One region of the Lacticaseibacillus rhamnosus genome, then DNA from elsewhere that is predicted to be linked to it. Evidence: predicted binding sites of a transcription regulator. Region 1 holds the regulator's gene; each other region holds the start of a gene.

Region 1 (5,820 bases):
CAAAATTCATTTTATCTCAGGAGGCAATCCATGCGACGTGAACGTATTCGCCGGAATCGCAGAACGCTTTACCTCACACTAGCCGGAATCGGCGCGATTATTCTGTTTATCGGTGTCTTCATCTGGCTAGTGCTTCGGGGAGCTAAGGTTCAAGGACCTGTCGCTTCCTCTTCAAGCAGTAGCGCATCATCCACCTCGGCAGTCACCCAGTCTTTTAAAAGCGGGACTTATACCGCTACTGGCGATGTCACGGACGAAAACGGTGTTCATCACGATCTTACTGTTTATGTGAAATTAACGACTGCCAAGACTTATACCCGCCTGCTCATTATTGACGCGCATAGTCAGCCACAAGTCATTAATGATACCGGTAGTATTAAACAGAAAAAAGGTAAGTTGACGCTTGTATCCGATCACGCCAATGTCTACACTTACACGACGACCACGACATACAAGCACAAGCAGGCATCAACTGTTGATGAATATTCAGCCAAGGACGCATCTGGCACCGTGCTGAGCTACACAACTGCCTTGAAGAAAGAGCTCAACAATACCATCTCGTTGAAGGGTAAAACGCCTCATAATTATCACTATTTAACGACTAGTTTGCCCCTACAACGTTCTAAGAAAAAGCTTGTCAGTCTAGCGAATTTTAAAACCTCGCAGACTGCTTCAAGCGTTTCTTCAAGTTCAGTCATCAGCTCGGTACCGTCATCAACAAACTCCCAAACTAGTCATTCTGTTTCCTCAACTGTTTCCACTGAACCATCATCTTCTGCCGCGCCTAGTGTCGAAAGTCAGCATAGCCAAAGCGGCGCGTCAGGTAGCAATCCGGCTCAAACTGGCGGTCAGGGTACGCAGACTGGCGACGATTCCGAAAAGCCTGGTAGCGATCAAAGTAACCAGCCGCCAGCCGGTTCGTCTAGCAGTCAGTCACCATCTCCGACTGATCCCGGATCAAATTCTGCTACTGATACCAGTCCCCATTAATCAATCGGTCCTCCGATGCCTATACGGCGATGTTTGCGATCTCAATCGCCAAACATCGCTTTTTTGTTCGCGCTAAGTCTCACTGGGTGATGCCTTACGTTTGGCTATTAAGCTCGACTGCCGCTGTGCCCTGACAACTTTGAACAAACTAGTGAGTGCTTGAGAATGCCAAACGAGCTTGTCCTTTTGACGCCATTCGTTCCCTGCGCTACACTTGCAGTCGTGACGTACTTTTGGGCTACACCAGCTTCTATTGCAAGGTCTCACCATCGGATTTGTTATGTACTGGAGGTCTACGATGATTAACCTATCTGCCAGCGAACTTTCACCGCATGAACAATACAAGCTTTTGTCCGGCAGCATCATCCCACGGCCAATCGCTTGGATTACCACCCAGAATACAGCAGGTCTCATTAATCTAGCACCATTTTCGTTTACAACCGGGATTTCCAATCAGTTGCCGTTGTTATCGGTTGCGATTTTGCGCGAACGCCAAGCGCCAAAAGATACTGCGGCCAACCTCCTTGCTCGCCATGAAGCGGTTGTGCACATGGTTAGCACTGATCTTACCAAGGCGATGAATCAAACCGCAGCAAGACTGGCTCCTGATCAAAGTGAATTAACGCTGATTGATTTACCATTGATTCCGAGCACGGAGATTCAGGTGCCGGGTTTACAAGCTGCTCGCATTCGCTTTGAAACCAGTCTTTACCAATATGTCCCCATTCGTAATGCGGCGGGAATCATCATGACGGATCTCTTTATTCTAGAAATCCGTCAATTTCATTTTGCAGAAGCCGTGCTTGATTTACCGACACTGCATGTGAATCCAACTGCCTTGGCCCCCATTGCCCGGCTTGCCGGTCCTAACTACGCCGAATTGGGACGAACGTTTACATTGCGGCGACCAAAATAATTTATAAGGAAGTGGCGGTATTTGACAGCATTTATCTCAAGCGTTTTTGGCGTTTTCGAAATTCTTATTCTCATCATCATCGGCTACTTTCTAACGGCGCGCGGCTGGTTTAACAGCCACTCTAGCAAGGTCATCGCCAAGGTGGTGACCCAAGTCGCATTGCCTGCTTACATGATCGTCACCATCTCGTCGAAGTTCACTGCGGGTATGCTTTTGCGCTTGCTACCGGATTTGTTCTTCCCGGTGTTATCCATGATGATCCTTTTCGCCTTGTCATTTCTGGTTTGTTACTTGTTGAAAGTACCGAAGTCACGAAAAGGCACCTTTAAATCCATGTTCTTCAACTCCAACACGGTTTTTATTGGTTTACCGGTGAATTTGGCACTGTTTGGTCCTCGCAGCCTTCCTTACGTCCTCGTTTATTACATGGCCAATACCACTATTTTCTGGACAATCGGGGTTTATCTTATCCAAGGTGATGGGCCCAAACCGGCACGCTTTGATTTAAAAAAGGCGCTCGGCAAGGTTTTCTCACCTCCGTTATTAGGCTTCATGTTCGGGATTGTGCTCGTCTTATTGAACATCAAGCTCCCGGAGTTTCTAATGGCGGATCTGACATATGTTGGTGACTTAACGGTACCTGGATCCATGTTTTTTATCGGTATTGCGTTGCATACGGCTGGCTGGCGGCAGTTGCGGCTCAGCAAGGAAGCCTGGGGTATCTTTAGTGGCCGCTTTCTTTTTGCGCCGCTACTCATGACCGCATTGGTTGCTTTTGCTCCGGTTCCGACCTTGATGAAACAAATCTTTATTCTCCAGTCCTGCATGCCGGTCATGACCAATGCACCGGTTGTGGCCAAACTCTATGACGCCGATGCTGATTATGCTGCCATCATGGTCACAGAAACCACCTTGCTATCAATGATCGTGATTCCTATCGTTATGACCTGCATCCAATTTATTCACTAGGAGCTCGGAAATGAAAAAGCTGATATTTCTTACCATCTTAATCTTGCTAAGCGGCTGCTCTTCCACAACCCCGGCAAGCAAGTCTACATCCAAACAGCCAGCGGCCAGCACCGTCACCAGCCACGTCAAGCCCACTAAAAAGACCGTTCCCAAAGCCACTTTAAGTACACTTGTCGGCCACGCGTTCGTCCAAGTCGATAATCGCAAAAAGGCCATCCGGGTCACGTCCTCAACCAGCGGCTACTATCTTGAAACCTTAGCCAACCAAGGCGGCGTTTTTGAAAGTACCGATCAGGGAATTTTTGCCGCTCAGCTTACATTAAAAAGTCGAGTTTTCACCTTCACGGGTAAAGCGCAACCACAAGCGGCCAGTTCTACTTTGCAATTCCAACTCACCAAAAAAGGTCAACTCAAGCAACTTCCAAATGGACCTGTTTACAAAAAGGTACCGCAAGACGACCTTGATCGCCTCGCCCAACCTTGATATTTGCAACGTTGACATCAGGGTACATAATCAAAAAGACATTTACCACCACTTCGATAAAGTAGCTGGTAAATGTCTTTTTGATGTGAGGGCGATTCGTCCTACTGAATTATGAGCTGATTACACAAGCGCCGGCCGATATAAACTAACGACAATTCCGAGAATCGTGACACTTGGGAAGTACATATCATCCATATCATCATTTTCCGGATGCAGACGAACGCCATGCTTTTCTTTGTAAAAGCGTTTAACCGTTGCCTCATCCTCTTCGGTCATCGCAACGACAATCTGGCCATTTTCGGCATCATTTTGTTTCTTGACAATAATCTGATCGCCGTCTAAAATGCCGATCTTAATCATCGAACTGCCTTGGACCCGAAGCATAAACAATTCATCGGCGGAATACGGAAGATCGTCAGGGACAGGAAAATAATCATCAATATTTTCAATCGCCGTAATGGGAACCCCTGCAGCAACCGTTCCGACAATAGGGATTCCTTGTGCCTGAACCCCAATAAAATCAAGCCCTGCTGTCGTGACTTCAATAGTCCGCGGTTTAGACGGATCTTTGGCAATCAAGCCAGCCGCCAGCAACTTCTCCAAGTAAGCCGCGACCGTACTGGAAGAGCTGAGTCCGACCGATTTACCGATTTCGCGAACCGTGGGCGGGTACCCATGATCCTCGATCGCTTCATAGATTGTTTGTAAAATCTGTTTCCAACGTTTCTGACTTGCTTGTGTTGGCATCCGCTCACCGCCTCGTTCTCTTTTGTTACACTCAGCATACCAATACGAACGGACGTTTGCAATTGTTTTTGCTGTTTCATTTGAAAAAACTGTCGTTAGGCGCAACAAAATATCTTTTTGCCTCAATATTAAGGCCATTAACGCTTTTTATTTGCGTATGGACCGCGCCGCTCCCCAATGCAAGGACAAAGCATGCTTGGGTGGGCAATTCGATGGTTTTATCCTGCTTTCTATAACGCGCTCCCCGGCGCAGAAGTCTGCGTGTAAGGACCTTAAGCGCAATGGCCCGGTCTTGGCCATCACGCTTAAGGCCACTTACACTCCGACTTCTAACCGCGCCGGCTCGCGCTCACAAAAAATCCACAGTCGTCATGGCTGTGGATTGTTTCATCAATTAGTTATGCAATAATGGCATCTTATGCATCTGACGCCGATCACATCTGCTCTTGATGACTGCATAGAAGAAGCTTAAGAAAATATCTAGAGCCATCAACAAGATGCCGGCCGTCGCATAGTTACTAAACAATAGCAAAGTTGCGACCAGGGTCAGAGTTATTAATGTCCATTTAGCGCCCCGAAGTATGCTCATATGGGGTCACTCCTCTCCGTATCGGATGAACCGACATTGACTCACCGTTTTGGTTGTGACTTTATCATACCTGATTTTTTTGATTTGTAAAGCTTTTGTATATGTAAAATTTACATTAAGCGCCTTTGTTTAGGCTTTTATAATATTTGTAACGATTTCAGCGTGTTTTTGTAAATTTTATGTAACGACTGCAATTACACGTTCTTGACATTTCACGGAACCCATCCTCGAAAAATGCTACTCAGTCGAGTATCATTGTTATACAAGGTGTACTTGATTTTTGTGCTTAAAATCAGCGCTAAAGTGACGACTTCAGCTGTCGGTTACTGACAAGGTTAACTTGCCAGCCCTACGTTTGTTTTGTAAGGGCTTTTGTGACTGTCTGACCGCTTTGGCGTGCTGTGACCGGAATATAACCTTTACCGTTATTAGAGGAGGATCGCCTTTGAAACGTACCGACTCGTGGCTCTATCGCCGCTTTGTTAATAGTAAGTTCATGATTCTGCTAGTTGATTTGCTTTTGGCCCTGCTAGTCATTTTTGTCTTTACCAAAATTGCTTGGGTCTTTCAACCAGTCGTTGATTTTCTAGGGATTATTGCGCCGCCATTTATTTTTGCCGGCATTCTCTTCTATCTCACCGTTCCGATTATCAACCGCCTTGAAAAAGCCGGGTTGCATCGGGGCTTGGCAATCGGATTGCTGTTCATTGTATTGATTAGCCTGCTGGTCTGGGGCTTATTACGGTTTATTCCTGCTGTCAGCAATCAAATCACCAGTATCGTTGATTCCGCTCCGCAAATATTTACCGAAATCGGCAAATGGTTAGATGATTTAAATGACAAACAGAACATCCTGTCGCAACATGATCTCAACGAAATTGCCAATGAAGTCCAGACTTTCTTCACGGGTAAACAAGGTGCCTTTGTGACTGGCACCATTTCACAGCTGCAGAATCTGATTGGCATTGTCGGCAATGTGGTCGTCACAATTTCCACTGCGCCCATCATCCTCTTCTTTATGCTAAAAGATGGCGATAAGTTCACGCCGATGATCTTGCAGATTGTACCAACGAAACTGCGCCGCTCGGTTAAGCAAATGCTCCATGAAATGAATGAAAAAGTCGG
Region 2 (5,820 bases), 670 kb from region 1:
GTTCCCATCGAGATGAACGGCAACCGTGTCTTCCGGGTTTTGCGATGCAGCGCGGGTTGCAGCGGGTATTGTCAGCAACATTACCAGTGATACCGCCATCATTGCCATGACAATACCGGACCAAAGCAATGTGTATCTACTGCTTTTAGGTCTTGAGCCAATCAGCTTTGCTTTCATTTGAGTATTTGCCTCCCATGTCTTTGTTCCGTCTGCGTTTACCGGTTGCTTTCTTTGCCTGAACGCGGCACCCCCTTTAGTAACCGTGCATAAAAGCACTTACTGAATGCGCTTACTTGTTAAACTCATATATTAGTATACATGTTTAAGGATTAACAACAATAATTTTTGCCAAATTTGTCGCATGTTTTTTAATGGTTTAGGCCAATTGTTTGCCATTACGGCCTATTTAAGCAGGGTTTGTCAATTTTCTGTCGATTAAAATAGTTGCTGATATTTTTGGGAGATTAAGTCAGGACATCCTTTAGGCATTCACGCGCACGCAAAAATACCAATCTTACCGCCCGTTATGGACAGCCAAGATTGGTATTCTGCGTCTACACCAACAACGCTATTATTAGAATTTCGTTACTGCTGATACTTTCACCCAAAACTTACTTCGCTTTATAATCCAGCGGCAGCTTATTCCAGCGATCATGATAGAAGAACGCCGCGGCTTTGGGTTGGCGATCGCGGGTGAAAATGCCTTTCTTGTTACCGTTGACCCGCATGTTACCTTCAACCGTCTGGAAGTCAGCCAGGTTCCAGACCTGTTCGCCTTTGATGAAGTCATAATCATCGAAGACACGGCTGAACATTTTCAGCACTTCGACTTGATATTCTTCGGTCCACATGACACTTGGCAATTTATGCAAGCCAGCTTCGGTGTCGGCCCCGAACTCGGTAAAGACAACTGGCTTCTTAACGCCTGCTTTTTGCCACTTATCCATTTCATCGCGCAAGCCAGCCTCGCCATCGGAAATCTGATAGCCGCCAAAATGATACCAGCCTGGATACCGGTTAAGCATGTAAAAGTCTGGGAAGTCGAGTACTTTCGACGTCTCGATCGTATCATCTTCGCTCAAAGTAAACGTCCGCGGGCGGCCTTGAGGGTCAAGATCTTTAGATTCGTCAAAAATCTGCTTGAAGTATGGGACCGCATTTTCATCAATTGTATCCGGTTCATTAAACAGACTCCATGCCAGAACAGACGGATGGTTCTTATCGCGTTTGATCAAATCACGAATCTGGTCAATATGGCGTTCATGCAGCTTCTTGAGCCATGGCCCTTTGAAGAAGGACTGGTTCAGCCCGCCAAGAAAAGCAGCAGCGGCCATTTTAAAGCCGACTGCCGGCACTTCATCAGTCAGCAGGAAGCCTTCCTCATCCGCGATCTTGTAAACCTGCTCGTCATATGGATAATGCGATGTCCGGAAAGAGTTTGCGCCAATCCATTTCATCAAGGCAAAGTCTTTCTTTTCAACATTTAAGTCAAACGCGCGGCCAGCAAATGGTGAATCTTCATGCCGACCAAAGCCTTTCAGATAAATCGGCTTGTCGTTGACCAAAATATCGGTTCCGGAAATCTTGATCGTGCGAATACCGATCCGATCGGTGTAAGTATCAAGCGGTGTCTGGGTATCATCGCCAAGCTGAATCGTCAGCGTATAAAGATAGGCATTGCGAACCTGCCATAGGTGAGCGTTTTGAACCTGTAAGGCGCCTTGTTTGCCTTGAGCAGTCGCAACCACCTGGCCATCCGCGTCTGCCAGACTAACCGTTACCGGCGCGTCGCCATTGGTTTCAACCGTATAGTTCACTGTTGCATCGTTACCAGCTAACGCAAAAGTAGTGGTGTAATCCAACACCCGCTCTTGAGGCAAGGACAACAAGTGAACCGAGCGATTTAAACCAGAGTAGTTATAGAAGTCAAAGAACGGGCGTACCATTTTCTTACCATTCCGCAGCGTAATCGTATCCCCGGCCGGCAATGCTTCCCGCGACAATTCGTTATTACCTTTGACAACCACGGTATTTTCAGCACCATACTTAACGGCCTCGCTGATATCGGCAGCAAATGGTAAAAAGCCGCCTTCATGCGTTCGAATTTCTTTGCCATTAACAAAAATCGTGGCCCGGTGAGTTACCGCATCAAACCGCAGAAACAATGCCTTTCCCTTAGCCGCAGAAGGGACAAAAAAGTTACGACTGTACCAGAAATCACCGGTATATTCACGACTTGCTTTATCCGTAAAGAAGTCATTGAAACTAGCCGGAACCGGCATCGAAACGCCATCGTGAAAACCGGTCTCCCAGCCGGACTTTTCACCTTCTCCAGCTTCATCAAACTTAAATTGCCAAAGTCCATCCAGTTTCTGATCCGTGCGCTGATCATTGGTCACTGGGTATAACAACGATGTCTCCATGCAAAAAGCCTCCATTTCAAGTTTTAAAGAGTACGTTTTCTGAAATCGCTTACACCTTGTAGTGTACTTATTTTAGTAAAACTTGTCAATGGCTATTTTGTTTGGCACTAGAAATTCTGATATATGAGTTAACCCAATATGAAGCTCTTATTTTTACTAAAAGAAAGCTTTCCTGAGGCCGTTAAATCAGAGTTTTGCTGCTATCAATAAAATTAAAAAAGCCATCTTTTTAAAAGATGACCGTGCTGGCTAAGCCCACCCTAGCAGCCGTAAAATCGCCATTGCAGCAACGCCCGCGACCACGACGGCAAAGAGACTTTTGGTTATAATCGCCACGACTATCGCAGGCAGCGATGCTAGTAAATTCGACCAGTTGACGCCTGGCCATTGTCCGGGGTGAATCACCAGGAGACTTTCAACAAAAATCGCGGATAAAATCGCCACCGGTACAAAGCTAAGAAAATGCAGCAGCCACTTAGGAATCGTCATGCGTTTTACCAAGACAATCGGCACCACCCGCAATAACCATGTCGCCAGCCCGCAACTCAAAATCGCCACAAATGTTTCAGGATTCTGCATGCCGTTCCACCCCCATTCCAAACAGACAGCCAATCACGGTTGCGACAATAATCGCCGTTGTCCCCGGCAAGTAACGCACCAGCACCACCATCGCGACCGCAACCACACCAGCCACACTTAAATGCCGCAAAAAAGGCTTCGATCGATCCGTAATCATCTGTAAGTACAGCAAACCGATGAACATCGCAACAACTGCGAAATCCAACCCGAAATTATCGGGATTAGGAATCAAGCCACCAATCACCGCTCCTAAAAGACTGGCAATAAACCAGACTAAATAGGCGCCAACATTGACGGTATGAAACCAGGGAGCATTTAAATGATGGCCGGTGTAATTAAGCTTGTTCATCGACAACGCAAAGCTCTCATCCGTCAGCAAGGTACCGATCAGCACATTTTGCGTCATCGATTCATCTTTTAAATAAGGGGCGACCGTCATCGACATCAGACTCATCCGCGCATTAATCAAAGCCGTTGAAATCACCATCGCTCCAATCGGACTGCCAGTGGCCAACATACTCACCAACACAAATTGAGCTGATCCGGCATACACGATCAGCGACATCAGCCCGATCATCAGCAGCGACAAATGCCCGGTTTTCGCCACAATGCCATAAGCCATCCCGACAGTAATGTACCCAAACACTGTCGGCATCACATCGCGAATCCCGCTTCGAATCGTCAGCTCATCATTCATCCTGTTCCCTCCGCTTTTAGTATATTAATGTTAGTGTACTATTTACTAAGCGGGTTGCAACCGGAATCTAATCTAAAAAGTTGTGGCGGATCTTTCAATTATTTCAATTTTAGTCAGCCAAAAAATTAGACAGTCAAAAATACCGCGGCTCTATACGGAACGTGTGTTCGTTTTTTAATTTTTTAAAAAAACACTACACGGTATATAAACAAGTCGATGTCTGTTAACAATTATGGTTATTTTAAAAAATAATAGTTGATTTATAAAGCCAGTCAGAACATACTCAGATTGTTGAAACGAACATGTGTTTGGTTCAACGACAAACTTTAAGGAGGTCTGCATTATGGCAGATGAAGCAGTATTAGCAGTTCAAAACTGGCTCAACAAGACTTATACAGGTATTCCGGGATTTGAACCGGCGCCAACAGATGGGCATACTGGTTGGGCAACAATCTATGCCTTGCGAGAAGCATTGCAACACGAATTAGGTATTAGCAGCATCGGTGAAGGATTTGGCACCGCAACTCGAACCGCTCTTTCTGGTGTTGTTGACCAGCTAAAACCGGGCTATAAAGGTAACATTGCTCAACTGATTCAAGGAGCATTTTGGTGCAAAGGTATCAATCCTGGAACCGAATTGAATCAGAATTTCTCTGCAGAAACCGAACAAGCTTTTAAATCACTTCAACAAGATGCCGGACTGACCGCTGATGGCACTGTGACTGTGAACTTAATGGCTGCACTTTTCGATATGAGTGCCTTTGTTTTAGTTTCTGGCGGCGATGCAAATGTTCGTCAATTGCAACAGTGGCTAAATGCCGAGTACAGCACTTATCTCGGTATTATGCCTTGTGATGGTATTTATCAGCGCGATACAAATGTTGGGCTAATTTACGCCTTACAGCGAGCCGTGGGTATCTCCGCTGATGTTGCAAACGGTAATTTCGGTGATGCCACCAATGCTGCATTAAAGAACGTCCAGCTATCAGTCGGATCAACCGGCCTGTTAGTCAAAATCGTCAAATATGGCTTGTATTTAAATAGCATGTACAGCGGTGACTTCAGTGAAAGCTTTGGAAGCGACGTCGCCACCAGCATCATTCGCTTCCGGAAGTTTATGAAATACCCTAACGAAACTTCCGGCATCGCTGACTACACTGTTATTAAGGGCCTAGTTACCAGCAATGGTGATACCGGTCGTGATTCAATCGCATTAGACACAGCAACGCAATTGACCGCAGAAGATGTTAAACATTTTCGAGACTATGGTTTTAGCATCGTCGGTCGTTATCTAACAGGCACAGTCGGTACTGACTTTAAACCCAAGAACCTAACCCCAACAGAAATCAAAACGATTCTTGATGGCGGTATGAAGTTCTTTCCAATTTATGAAGACGGTGGATACGTTGAAACATACTTCACTGCGAGTCAAGGACGGAAAGATGCCCAGATTGCAGTTGCGGCAGCATTGGAGTTAGGATTGCCATCAGGAACTGTTGTTTATTTTGCGGTTGATGTTGACTTTCAGGAAGGGGACATTGAGGGGACTGTTATCCCATATATTACTGCAGTACAAAATGCCTTAGAGGGGTCTATTTATAAAACTGGGATTTACGGCACGCGAAACGTTTGTTTACATGCTGAAGAACATGGTATTCAATATAGTTTCGTGGCTAATATGTCATATGGCTGGAGCGGTAACCTAGGATTTAAGATGCCAAGTAATTGGGCATTCGATCAGTTCGTAGAATACCCAATATATGGCGTTAGCATTGACCAAGATGCAAGCTCGGGCAAAGATCAAGGAGTTTCGCATGTTAGTTCATCTGTGAAAGAGGTAAATACAGAGTTCTTTAACTACCTGAAAAAGGTACAAGATGACGCCGATGCATTTGTCAAGAATATGGATAAAAATGGTAACACTGTGCCAGATTCACTGATGGCAGCACGTTTAATTTGCCAATTGTATCGGCAGTTTAGGTATGCAAGCTTACCATGGACAATTATGACCGGGGCACTGAATGACACATGGATATACAATGAAAACAAAAAATGGAATATTACAAGCGACGATGATTTTCCAGAATTGACCGATACTGCGACAGGAATTAAGACTGACTT
Region 3 (5,820 bases), 1.0 Mb from region 1:
GCCGTGTTCAACAAGTATGTGGCGCGTGAAAAAGAAGGCTCAACGGGGATGGAAAAAGGCATCGCCATCCCGCACGCACAAGACGCAACGATTAAACGTTCAGCGATGCTCGTGTTGCATTTGGCTCAGCCAGTCGAATGGAAAACATTTGATGGGAAGCCGGTTAATGCGGTGATTTCGTTCCTGATTCCGGAACATGATAGTGGCAGTCACTTGAAATATCTGTCGAGTACGGCGAAGTTACTGACGCATGAGGATTTTGTGAAGGCGTTTCAGGATGCGAAGACGCCGGATGCGTTGTATGAATTGTTTAAGCGGTAAGGTGTGAGTTTGTGGTAAAAAAGAAAGGCTTCCTGACGATGGTGTCGGGAGGCTTTTCTTTTTGGTGTTTCTTATGGATGAAACATTGCAGCAGGGACAGAAGTATTCTTTTTTGGGCAATTCGGTGGTTTTATTCTGCTTTCTATAACGCGCTCGCAGTCGCAGCAATCTGCGTGTAAGGACCTCAAGCCTAAATGGCCAAAGCCGGTGTTTATGGATGGAAAATTGCAGCAAGGACAGAAGTGTTTTTTTGGGGGCAATGTGGAGGTTTTATTTTGCTTTCTATAACGCGCTCGCAGTCGCAGCAATCTGCACATAAGGACCTTGAACCTAAATGGCCAAAGCCGGTGTTTATGGATGGAAAATTGCAGCAGGGACAGAAGTATTCTTTTTTGGGCAATTCGGTGGCTTTATTCTGCTTTCTATAACGCGCTCGCAGTCGCAGCAATCTGCACATAAGGACCTTGAACCTAAATGGCCAAAGACCAGCCATTTAGGTTCAAGGCCACTTATGCTCCGATTGCTAAGCGCTCCTGCTCGCGCTCACACAAAAACAGACCGCTGGGTGGGCGGTCTGTTTACTGTCTGATCGTTGGGGGACGATCGACGATTTCTACTTTGGAGGAGTAAAAATGAAAAAGTTGGGTTGGGGTTTAGGAATGAGTGGGTGGCTCATTTCTATGTTTCTTATACTACAGACAGGGTGTGAATGAATTGTGAAGGCAAATCCAACATTTTATTATGTCTTTATGGCGATTATGTTCACATTTTCCAAATCGGCTTGGAATTGCTTAAGAAGTTAGTTTGGCTGAACGTTACTTAACGAAACAAACGTTCTTCATGCAAATCCGAACATTTCGTGGTAAACTCTTCCCAACAGCTCAAGTGGCCTAAATTGGCCAAGATGATGGGGTGTTAATGTGAAGAAACAGCATATTGTGGCTCGGGTACGGCGCCCGGATGGTTTGGTTTTGGACTTTCGGCTACCCAAAGATATTACGCATGCAATCAAAGTAAGTCCGCAAACAGATTGGTTTGAGCGGTTACGCGGGGGATTGATTGTTGCACCTATGGCACCGTACGTGGGCAAGGGGAAGACGGCTTTCTTTATTGGTCGCATTGAGCGCGTCTATTATTCAAGCCGTCAGTTAAAACGCTTTACGCGCAGTCAGTTTTTGTTGCCTGATGTTTGGCGCGAACAGGATTTGCTAGAAAGTTTTACGTTTTTGCGGCACGATCACGCGTGGTTGAATCGCTTGTATATCAAAGATGATTTACGCTATTGGTATCACGATGCCAACTCGCATTTTTTGGCAAATGTTCGCGATTTGCACTGCAAGTTGGTGTATCATCGCTTTCAGAGTCGAAAACAACGACTGCTGCCGAACTTCTAAGATGGCAACAAAAAGTTCAGACAAAAAGCAGGCCATGGTGACCTGCTTTTTGTTGCGACTGACTTATGATAGAAAATATTGTCCGGTTAGAATGCCAATTAAGACTACTAGCCCAGGCAAAAGGTTGGAAATGCGGATTTTGGTGATGCCCATGAGATTCAGGCCGATACCGAGGATCATCAACCCGCCAATGGCACCAATTTCTCGAAGTGAGGTTGCCATCAACGTTTTGGGGATGAACTGGACAAGAAAGCTGGCTAACAAGGTGATGGTTCCTTGATATAAAATCACCGGGATGGCCGAAAATAAAACGCCGATGCCTAGCGAGGCGGTCATCATAATGGCCATGAAACCATCCATAACCGCCTTGGTATACAGGGTCGCATTATCACCGGACACGCCGGCTTGAATGGCCCCCAAAATGCTCATGGCACCGATGACGGCAATTAAAGTCGCGGTGACAAACCCTTCCGCAAAATGGCTGTTGTTGCGGGCGAAGCGTTCCTGCAGCTTAAGACCGAGGTGATTCATGCCGTCTTCAATATGCAACCATTCGCCCAGCAAGCCACCGAGACAGAGACTGATGATGATCACAATAAAGCTTTTGGTCTGCAACGCCATTTGAATGCCAAGCGCAAAGGTACCCAGACCCAAACTTTTCGTAATCGTGTCCTTTGCATTGGCGCTGATATTGTGCAGGATCAGCCCTAGTAAACTGCCGCCGATAATCGTTAAGCCATTAACGATTGAACCCATGAACATCATGTATTTTCCCTCACCTTTTCAAAATGCTGGTTGCTCTTAACCGAACTATCATAGCATGTTTTACGGCGATCAATAACGGCAGGTTTTTACCAATTGGTTGACTGGTTCAGGTAAAATAGAACTATAACCGTTTTAAAGTGCAGAAAAGGCGTTTCAATCACGGAAAAGACTTGCAAAAAACAAACGCGTGTTCGATAATGTAACTAGTGTATTTTGAGCGAAGTATGTACGACATTAAGGAGACAAGTATGGCGAAAAAAACGACCACAAAAGCTGATAATAAAAAGTCTGATGCCACAGATCGTGAAACCGAATTAGAAAAGGCGCTGCAAAAGATTACCAAGGCGTTCGGTGAAGGCGCGGTCATGAAGATGGGTGATCGACCGGAGTTGAAGATCGATGTGGTCTCAACCGGGATTCTGTCATTGGATCTCGCTCTTGGTGTCGGTGGCTTACCACGGGGCCGGATCGTTGAAATTTATGGACCTGAAAGTAGTGGGAAAACCACGATTGCGCTGCAGACGATTGCCGAATTACAAAAAACCGGTGGCAAGGCAGCTTATATTGACGCGGAAAATGCGATGGATCCAAAGTATGCTGCCGAGTTAGGCGTGAACATTGACGACCTTTTGCTTTCCCAACCAAATTCGGGTGAACAAGGATTGGAAATCGCCGAGATGCTGATCGAATCGGCAGCGGTTGATGTTGTCGTGATCGACTCCGTAGCCGCGCTGGTGCCAAAGGCTGAAATCGAGGGTGCAATTGGTGACAGTCACGTTGGCTTGCAAGCACGGCTGATGTCGCAGGCACTGCGAAAGATGGCCGGAACGATTAACAATACGAATACGTTGGTCATCTTCATTAACCAGTTACGTGAAAAAGTCGGCATTGTTTTTGGCAATCCGGAAGTCACCCCAGGCGGCCGGGCGCTGAAGTTTTACGCCTCTGTGCGCATTGAAGTACGCAAAGGCCAGCAGGTTAAAGATGGTAAGAATGTCGTTGGGTTTGCCAGCAAGCTCAAGGTGACCAAGAATAAGGTGGCACCGCCGTTTAAGACCGTTGAAACCACTATGTCGTTTGGGCACGGGATCGAGCACAATACTGACATGATCAACTTAGCGACTGATAAAGACAACGATCTGGACGTTATCACCAAATCAGGCTCATGGTACAACTATGGTAAGGAGCGCCTCGGCCAAGGTCTGGTCAATGCGTCTCATTATCTGGATGAGCATCCTGAAGTATCCAAGGAAATCGAAGCCAAGATCCGCGAGCAGTCCGCACCGAAGCCAAAAGAAGAGGACGAAAAGAAGGATACTGCTAAAGACGAGAAAACAACGGCTGACAAGAAGCCTGAAGAGAAACCAACAACTGACAAAAAGCCGGATGATAAGAAAGATGATCCATCCAGCTTCGGGGTTGACCGTTTAGTTTAAAATATGCGTAAACGTACTAGCCGCAACCAGACTTACACATGATGTGAGTCTGGTTGCGGCTTTTGCTTGATAGGAAAAGAGCCAAGCGATTGTTCACAAAAACTTTCATCACGGTTGCACCTATCACGGATCTTGAATTCGGGTGAACCAACAGAACAATAATACAGTCATGTCAACAAACGTTAATACACGCGCCTTTAATTGGTTATGCTTCGTTGGATTTTAGAATTTGATATTGCTTAAAGAATCTTTCCCGAGATACCACGCGTTGATTGGTTGCATCCAAGAAGTCACCTGAATCTCCGTATGCGTAAACACCCAGTGCATCAACGCCACCTCCAAGTGAACCGCTAGCAACGAACTTTAAATTCTTCTTGTTAGGTGGGGTTAACGCCCACATGAGAATACGAACCCGATTATCCAACCAATAAAGATAGTTTTGTGAGAATGCATCTTTTACCCAATCTGGCTGAGCGCCTGTTTTGGTGATTTCCCAAACATCAGCAGGTTGGCCTTTATACAATGTTTCCATGATCATTCCCCTCTCTTTGCAATTGAACGTTTATTAGTCTTTTTAAGTCAGTAAACGAGGCATAGAAAAATGGACTATAGAATCTACAGGTGCATAGTTGTCTGAAATTGGCTATAGCATATGCTGGAAAATTGTTCTCGTAAAGCATTTTGTCTTTGGAGTGTTTTAATTTTCAAAGTGACTGTTCAAGTGTCATGTTCGTCAAACAATCTTCAAAAAGCACAAGCATTATTGCTTGCCAAATCAAAAACGGCAATCTAAGATGATTGCAACCGCTCTCATGTATGCTGCATACCAAGGCACGGCCAGGGCAAGCTGTTTATTCGACACGATCAGTTCACAAATGAAGGGGTGAGCCAAAATGGAAAAGAAACAAGAACTCATTGCAAAGATGCTAGAACTGCAGCATCTTTTCGAGAAACAATCCGATGCGACATCGCAAGCTATTGTTGCAAGTATCAAACAGGCCATTGATAAGGTGGCGGATAAACGGATACAAGGAGTCAATATTGCCCCACAAGTCTTGCCAATCGGGTATTTCATTAGAGACGAAATGCGCGACCATCAGTATCAGCTCACTTTAGCGCAGCGGACGGTACTGTTTGACATGGAAGGCATGGCTGAGGCGATTGCTAATAAGTATTTCTCGGGAATACCATCGTTTTAAGCGTGAATGCTGATTTGGATGCAGGTGCCGTTGCTCCCCATAACGCGGTTGCTAGCCTAGAACCTTGTACAACCTCTCCAGGCGCAATAACCAAAGTGCCGGCCGTCATGCCCAAGGCCACTTACACTCCGATCCCTAACCGCGCCGGCTCGCGCTCATGATACAAAAACGCCCGTTGCGTATTGGCAGCGGGCGTTTTTGTGATGATTGGATGGGGGCCAATCATCTTATTTTTCTTTGGAGGAGAAAAATGAAAATTAGGTTGGGGTGTAGAGATGAGTGGGTGGCTCATTTCTATGTTTCCTATACTACTGACAAAGTGTGACGAAAGTGTGATGGTTACTTTGTCATTTTGTAAAAGTTTGAGTAGATTAAGACGAAGAAAACTAAGCTTGTTCGGCTACTAGGTGATGCTGCAACGCGGTTTTAAGTGCATCGCCTAATGCTTTGATACCAGTGTCGATCTGCTCAAGTGTCGGACCGGTGAAGTTTAGCCGTGCGCCGTTGACCTGAGCCGAAGTTGCATATAGGTTGGCGGAAGGCACATAGGAAATGTTGCTTTCCGGTAACAGATGTTGCTTCATGAAGGCACCCATGTCGAAGCCGGCTGGCATGGTGAGCCACAGGAAGAAGCCGCCATCAGGGTTGGTGAAGTGCGCTTCATCAGGAAGGTAACGATTCATCGCTGCGACCATGGCATTTTTC

The links. Region 1 encodes LexA, which represses DNA repair genes until DNA is damaged. Its sites were predicted from a motif close to CNAACANNTGTTNG; they were not measured.
Region 2: EL173_RS00245 (glycoside hydrolase domain-containing protein) is a predicted target of LexA. The motif match lies at 3,997-4,010, and genes of this name have one in related genera.
Region 3: recA (recombinase RecA) is a predicted target of LexA. The motif match lies at 2,661-2,674, and genes of this name have one in related genera.

The regions. Positions count from the first base shown of each region.
Region 1 covers NZ_LR134331.1:715,438-721,257, reverse strand. Annotated here, with positions in the region: gene EL173_RS03580 (hypothetical protein) at 31-990, shown strand; gene EL173_RS03575 (flavin reductase family protein) at 1,289-1,906, shown strand; gene EL173_RS03570 (AEC family transporter) at 1,928-2,875, shown strand; gene EL173_RS03565 (hypothetical protein) at 2,886-3,359, shown strand; gene lexA (transcriptional repressor LexA) at 3,480-4,106, opposite strand; gene EL173_RS03550 (hypothetical protein) at 4,501-4,695, opposite strand; gene EL173_RS03545 (AI-2E family transporter) at 5,141-5,820, shown strand, end outside.
Region 2 covers NZ_LR134331.1:44,522-50,341, reverse strand. Annotated here, with positions in the region: gene EL173_RS00265 (FIVAR domain-containing protein) at 1-177, opposite strand, end outside; gene uidA (beta-glucuronidase) at 612-2,423, opposite strand; gene EL173_RS00255 (AzlD domain-containing protein) at 2,673-3,002, opposite strand; gene EL173_RS00250 (AzlC family ABC transporter permease) at 2,989-3,699, opposite strand; gene EL173_RS00245 (glycoside hydrolase domain-containing protein) at 4,043-5,820, shown strand, end outside.
Region 3 covers NZ_LR134331.1:2,694,516-2,700,335, reverse strand. Annotated here, with positions in the region: gene EL173_RS13650 (fructose-specific PTS transporter subunit EIIC) at 1-321, shown strand, start outside; gene EL173_RS15180 (hypothetical protein) at 516-749, shown strand; gene EL173_RS13630 (DUF7679 family protein) at 1,242-1,715, shown strand; gene EL173_RS13625 (DUF554 domain-containing protein) at 1,779-2,480, opposite strand; gene recA (recombinase RecA) at 2,729-3,916, shown strand; gene EL173_RS13615 (hypothetical protein) at 4,122-4,448, opposite strand; gene EL173_RS13610 (hypothetical protein) at 4,810-5,115, shown strand; gene EL173_RS13605 (aminotransferase-like domain-containing protein) at 5,502-5,820, opposite strand, start outside.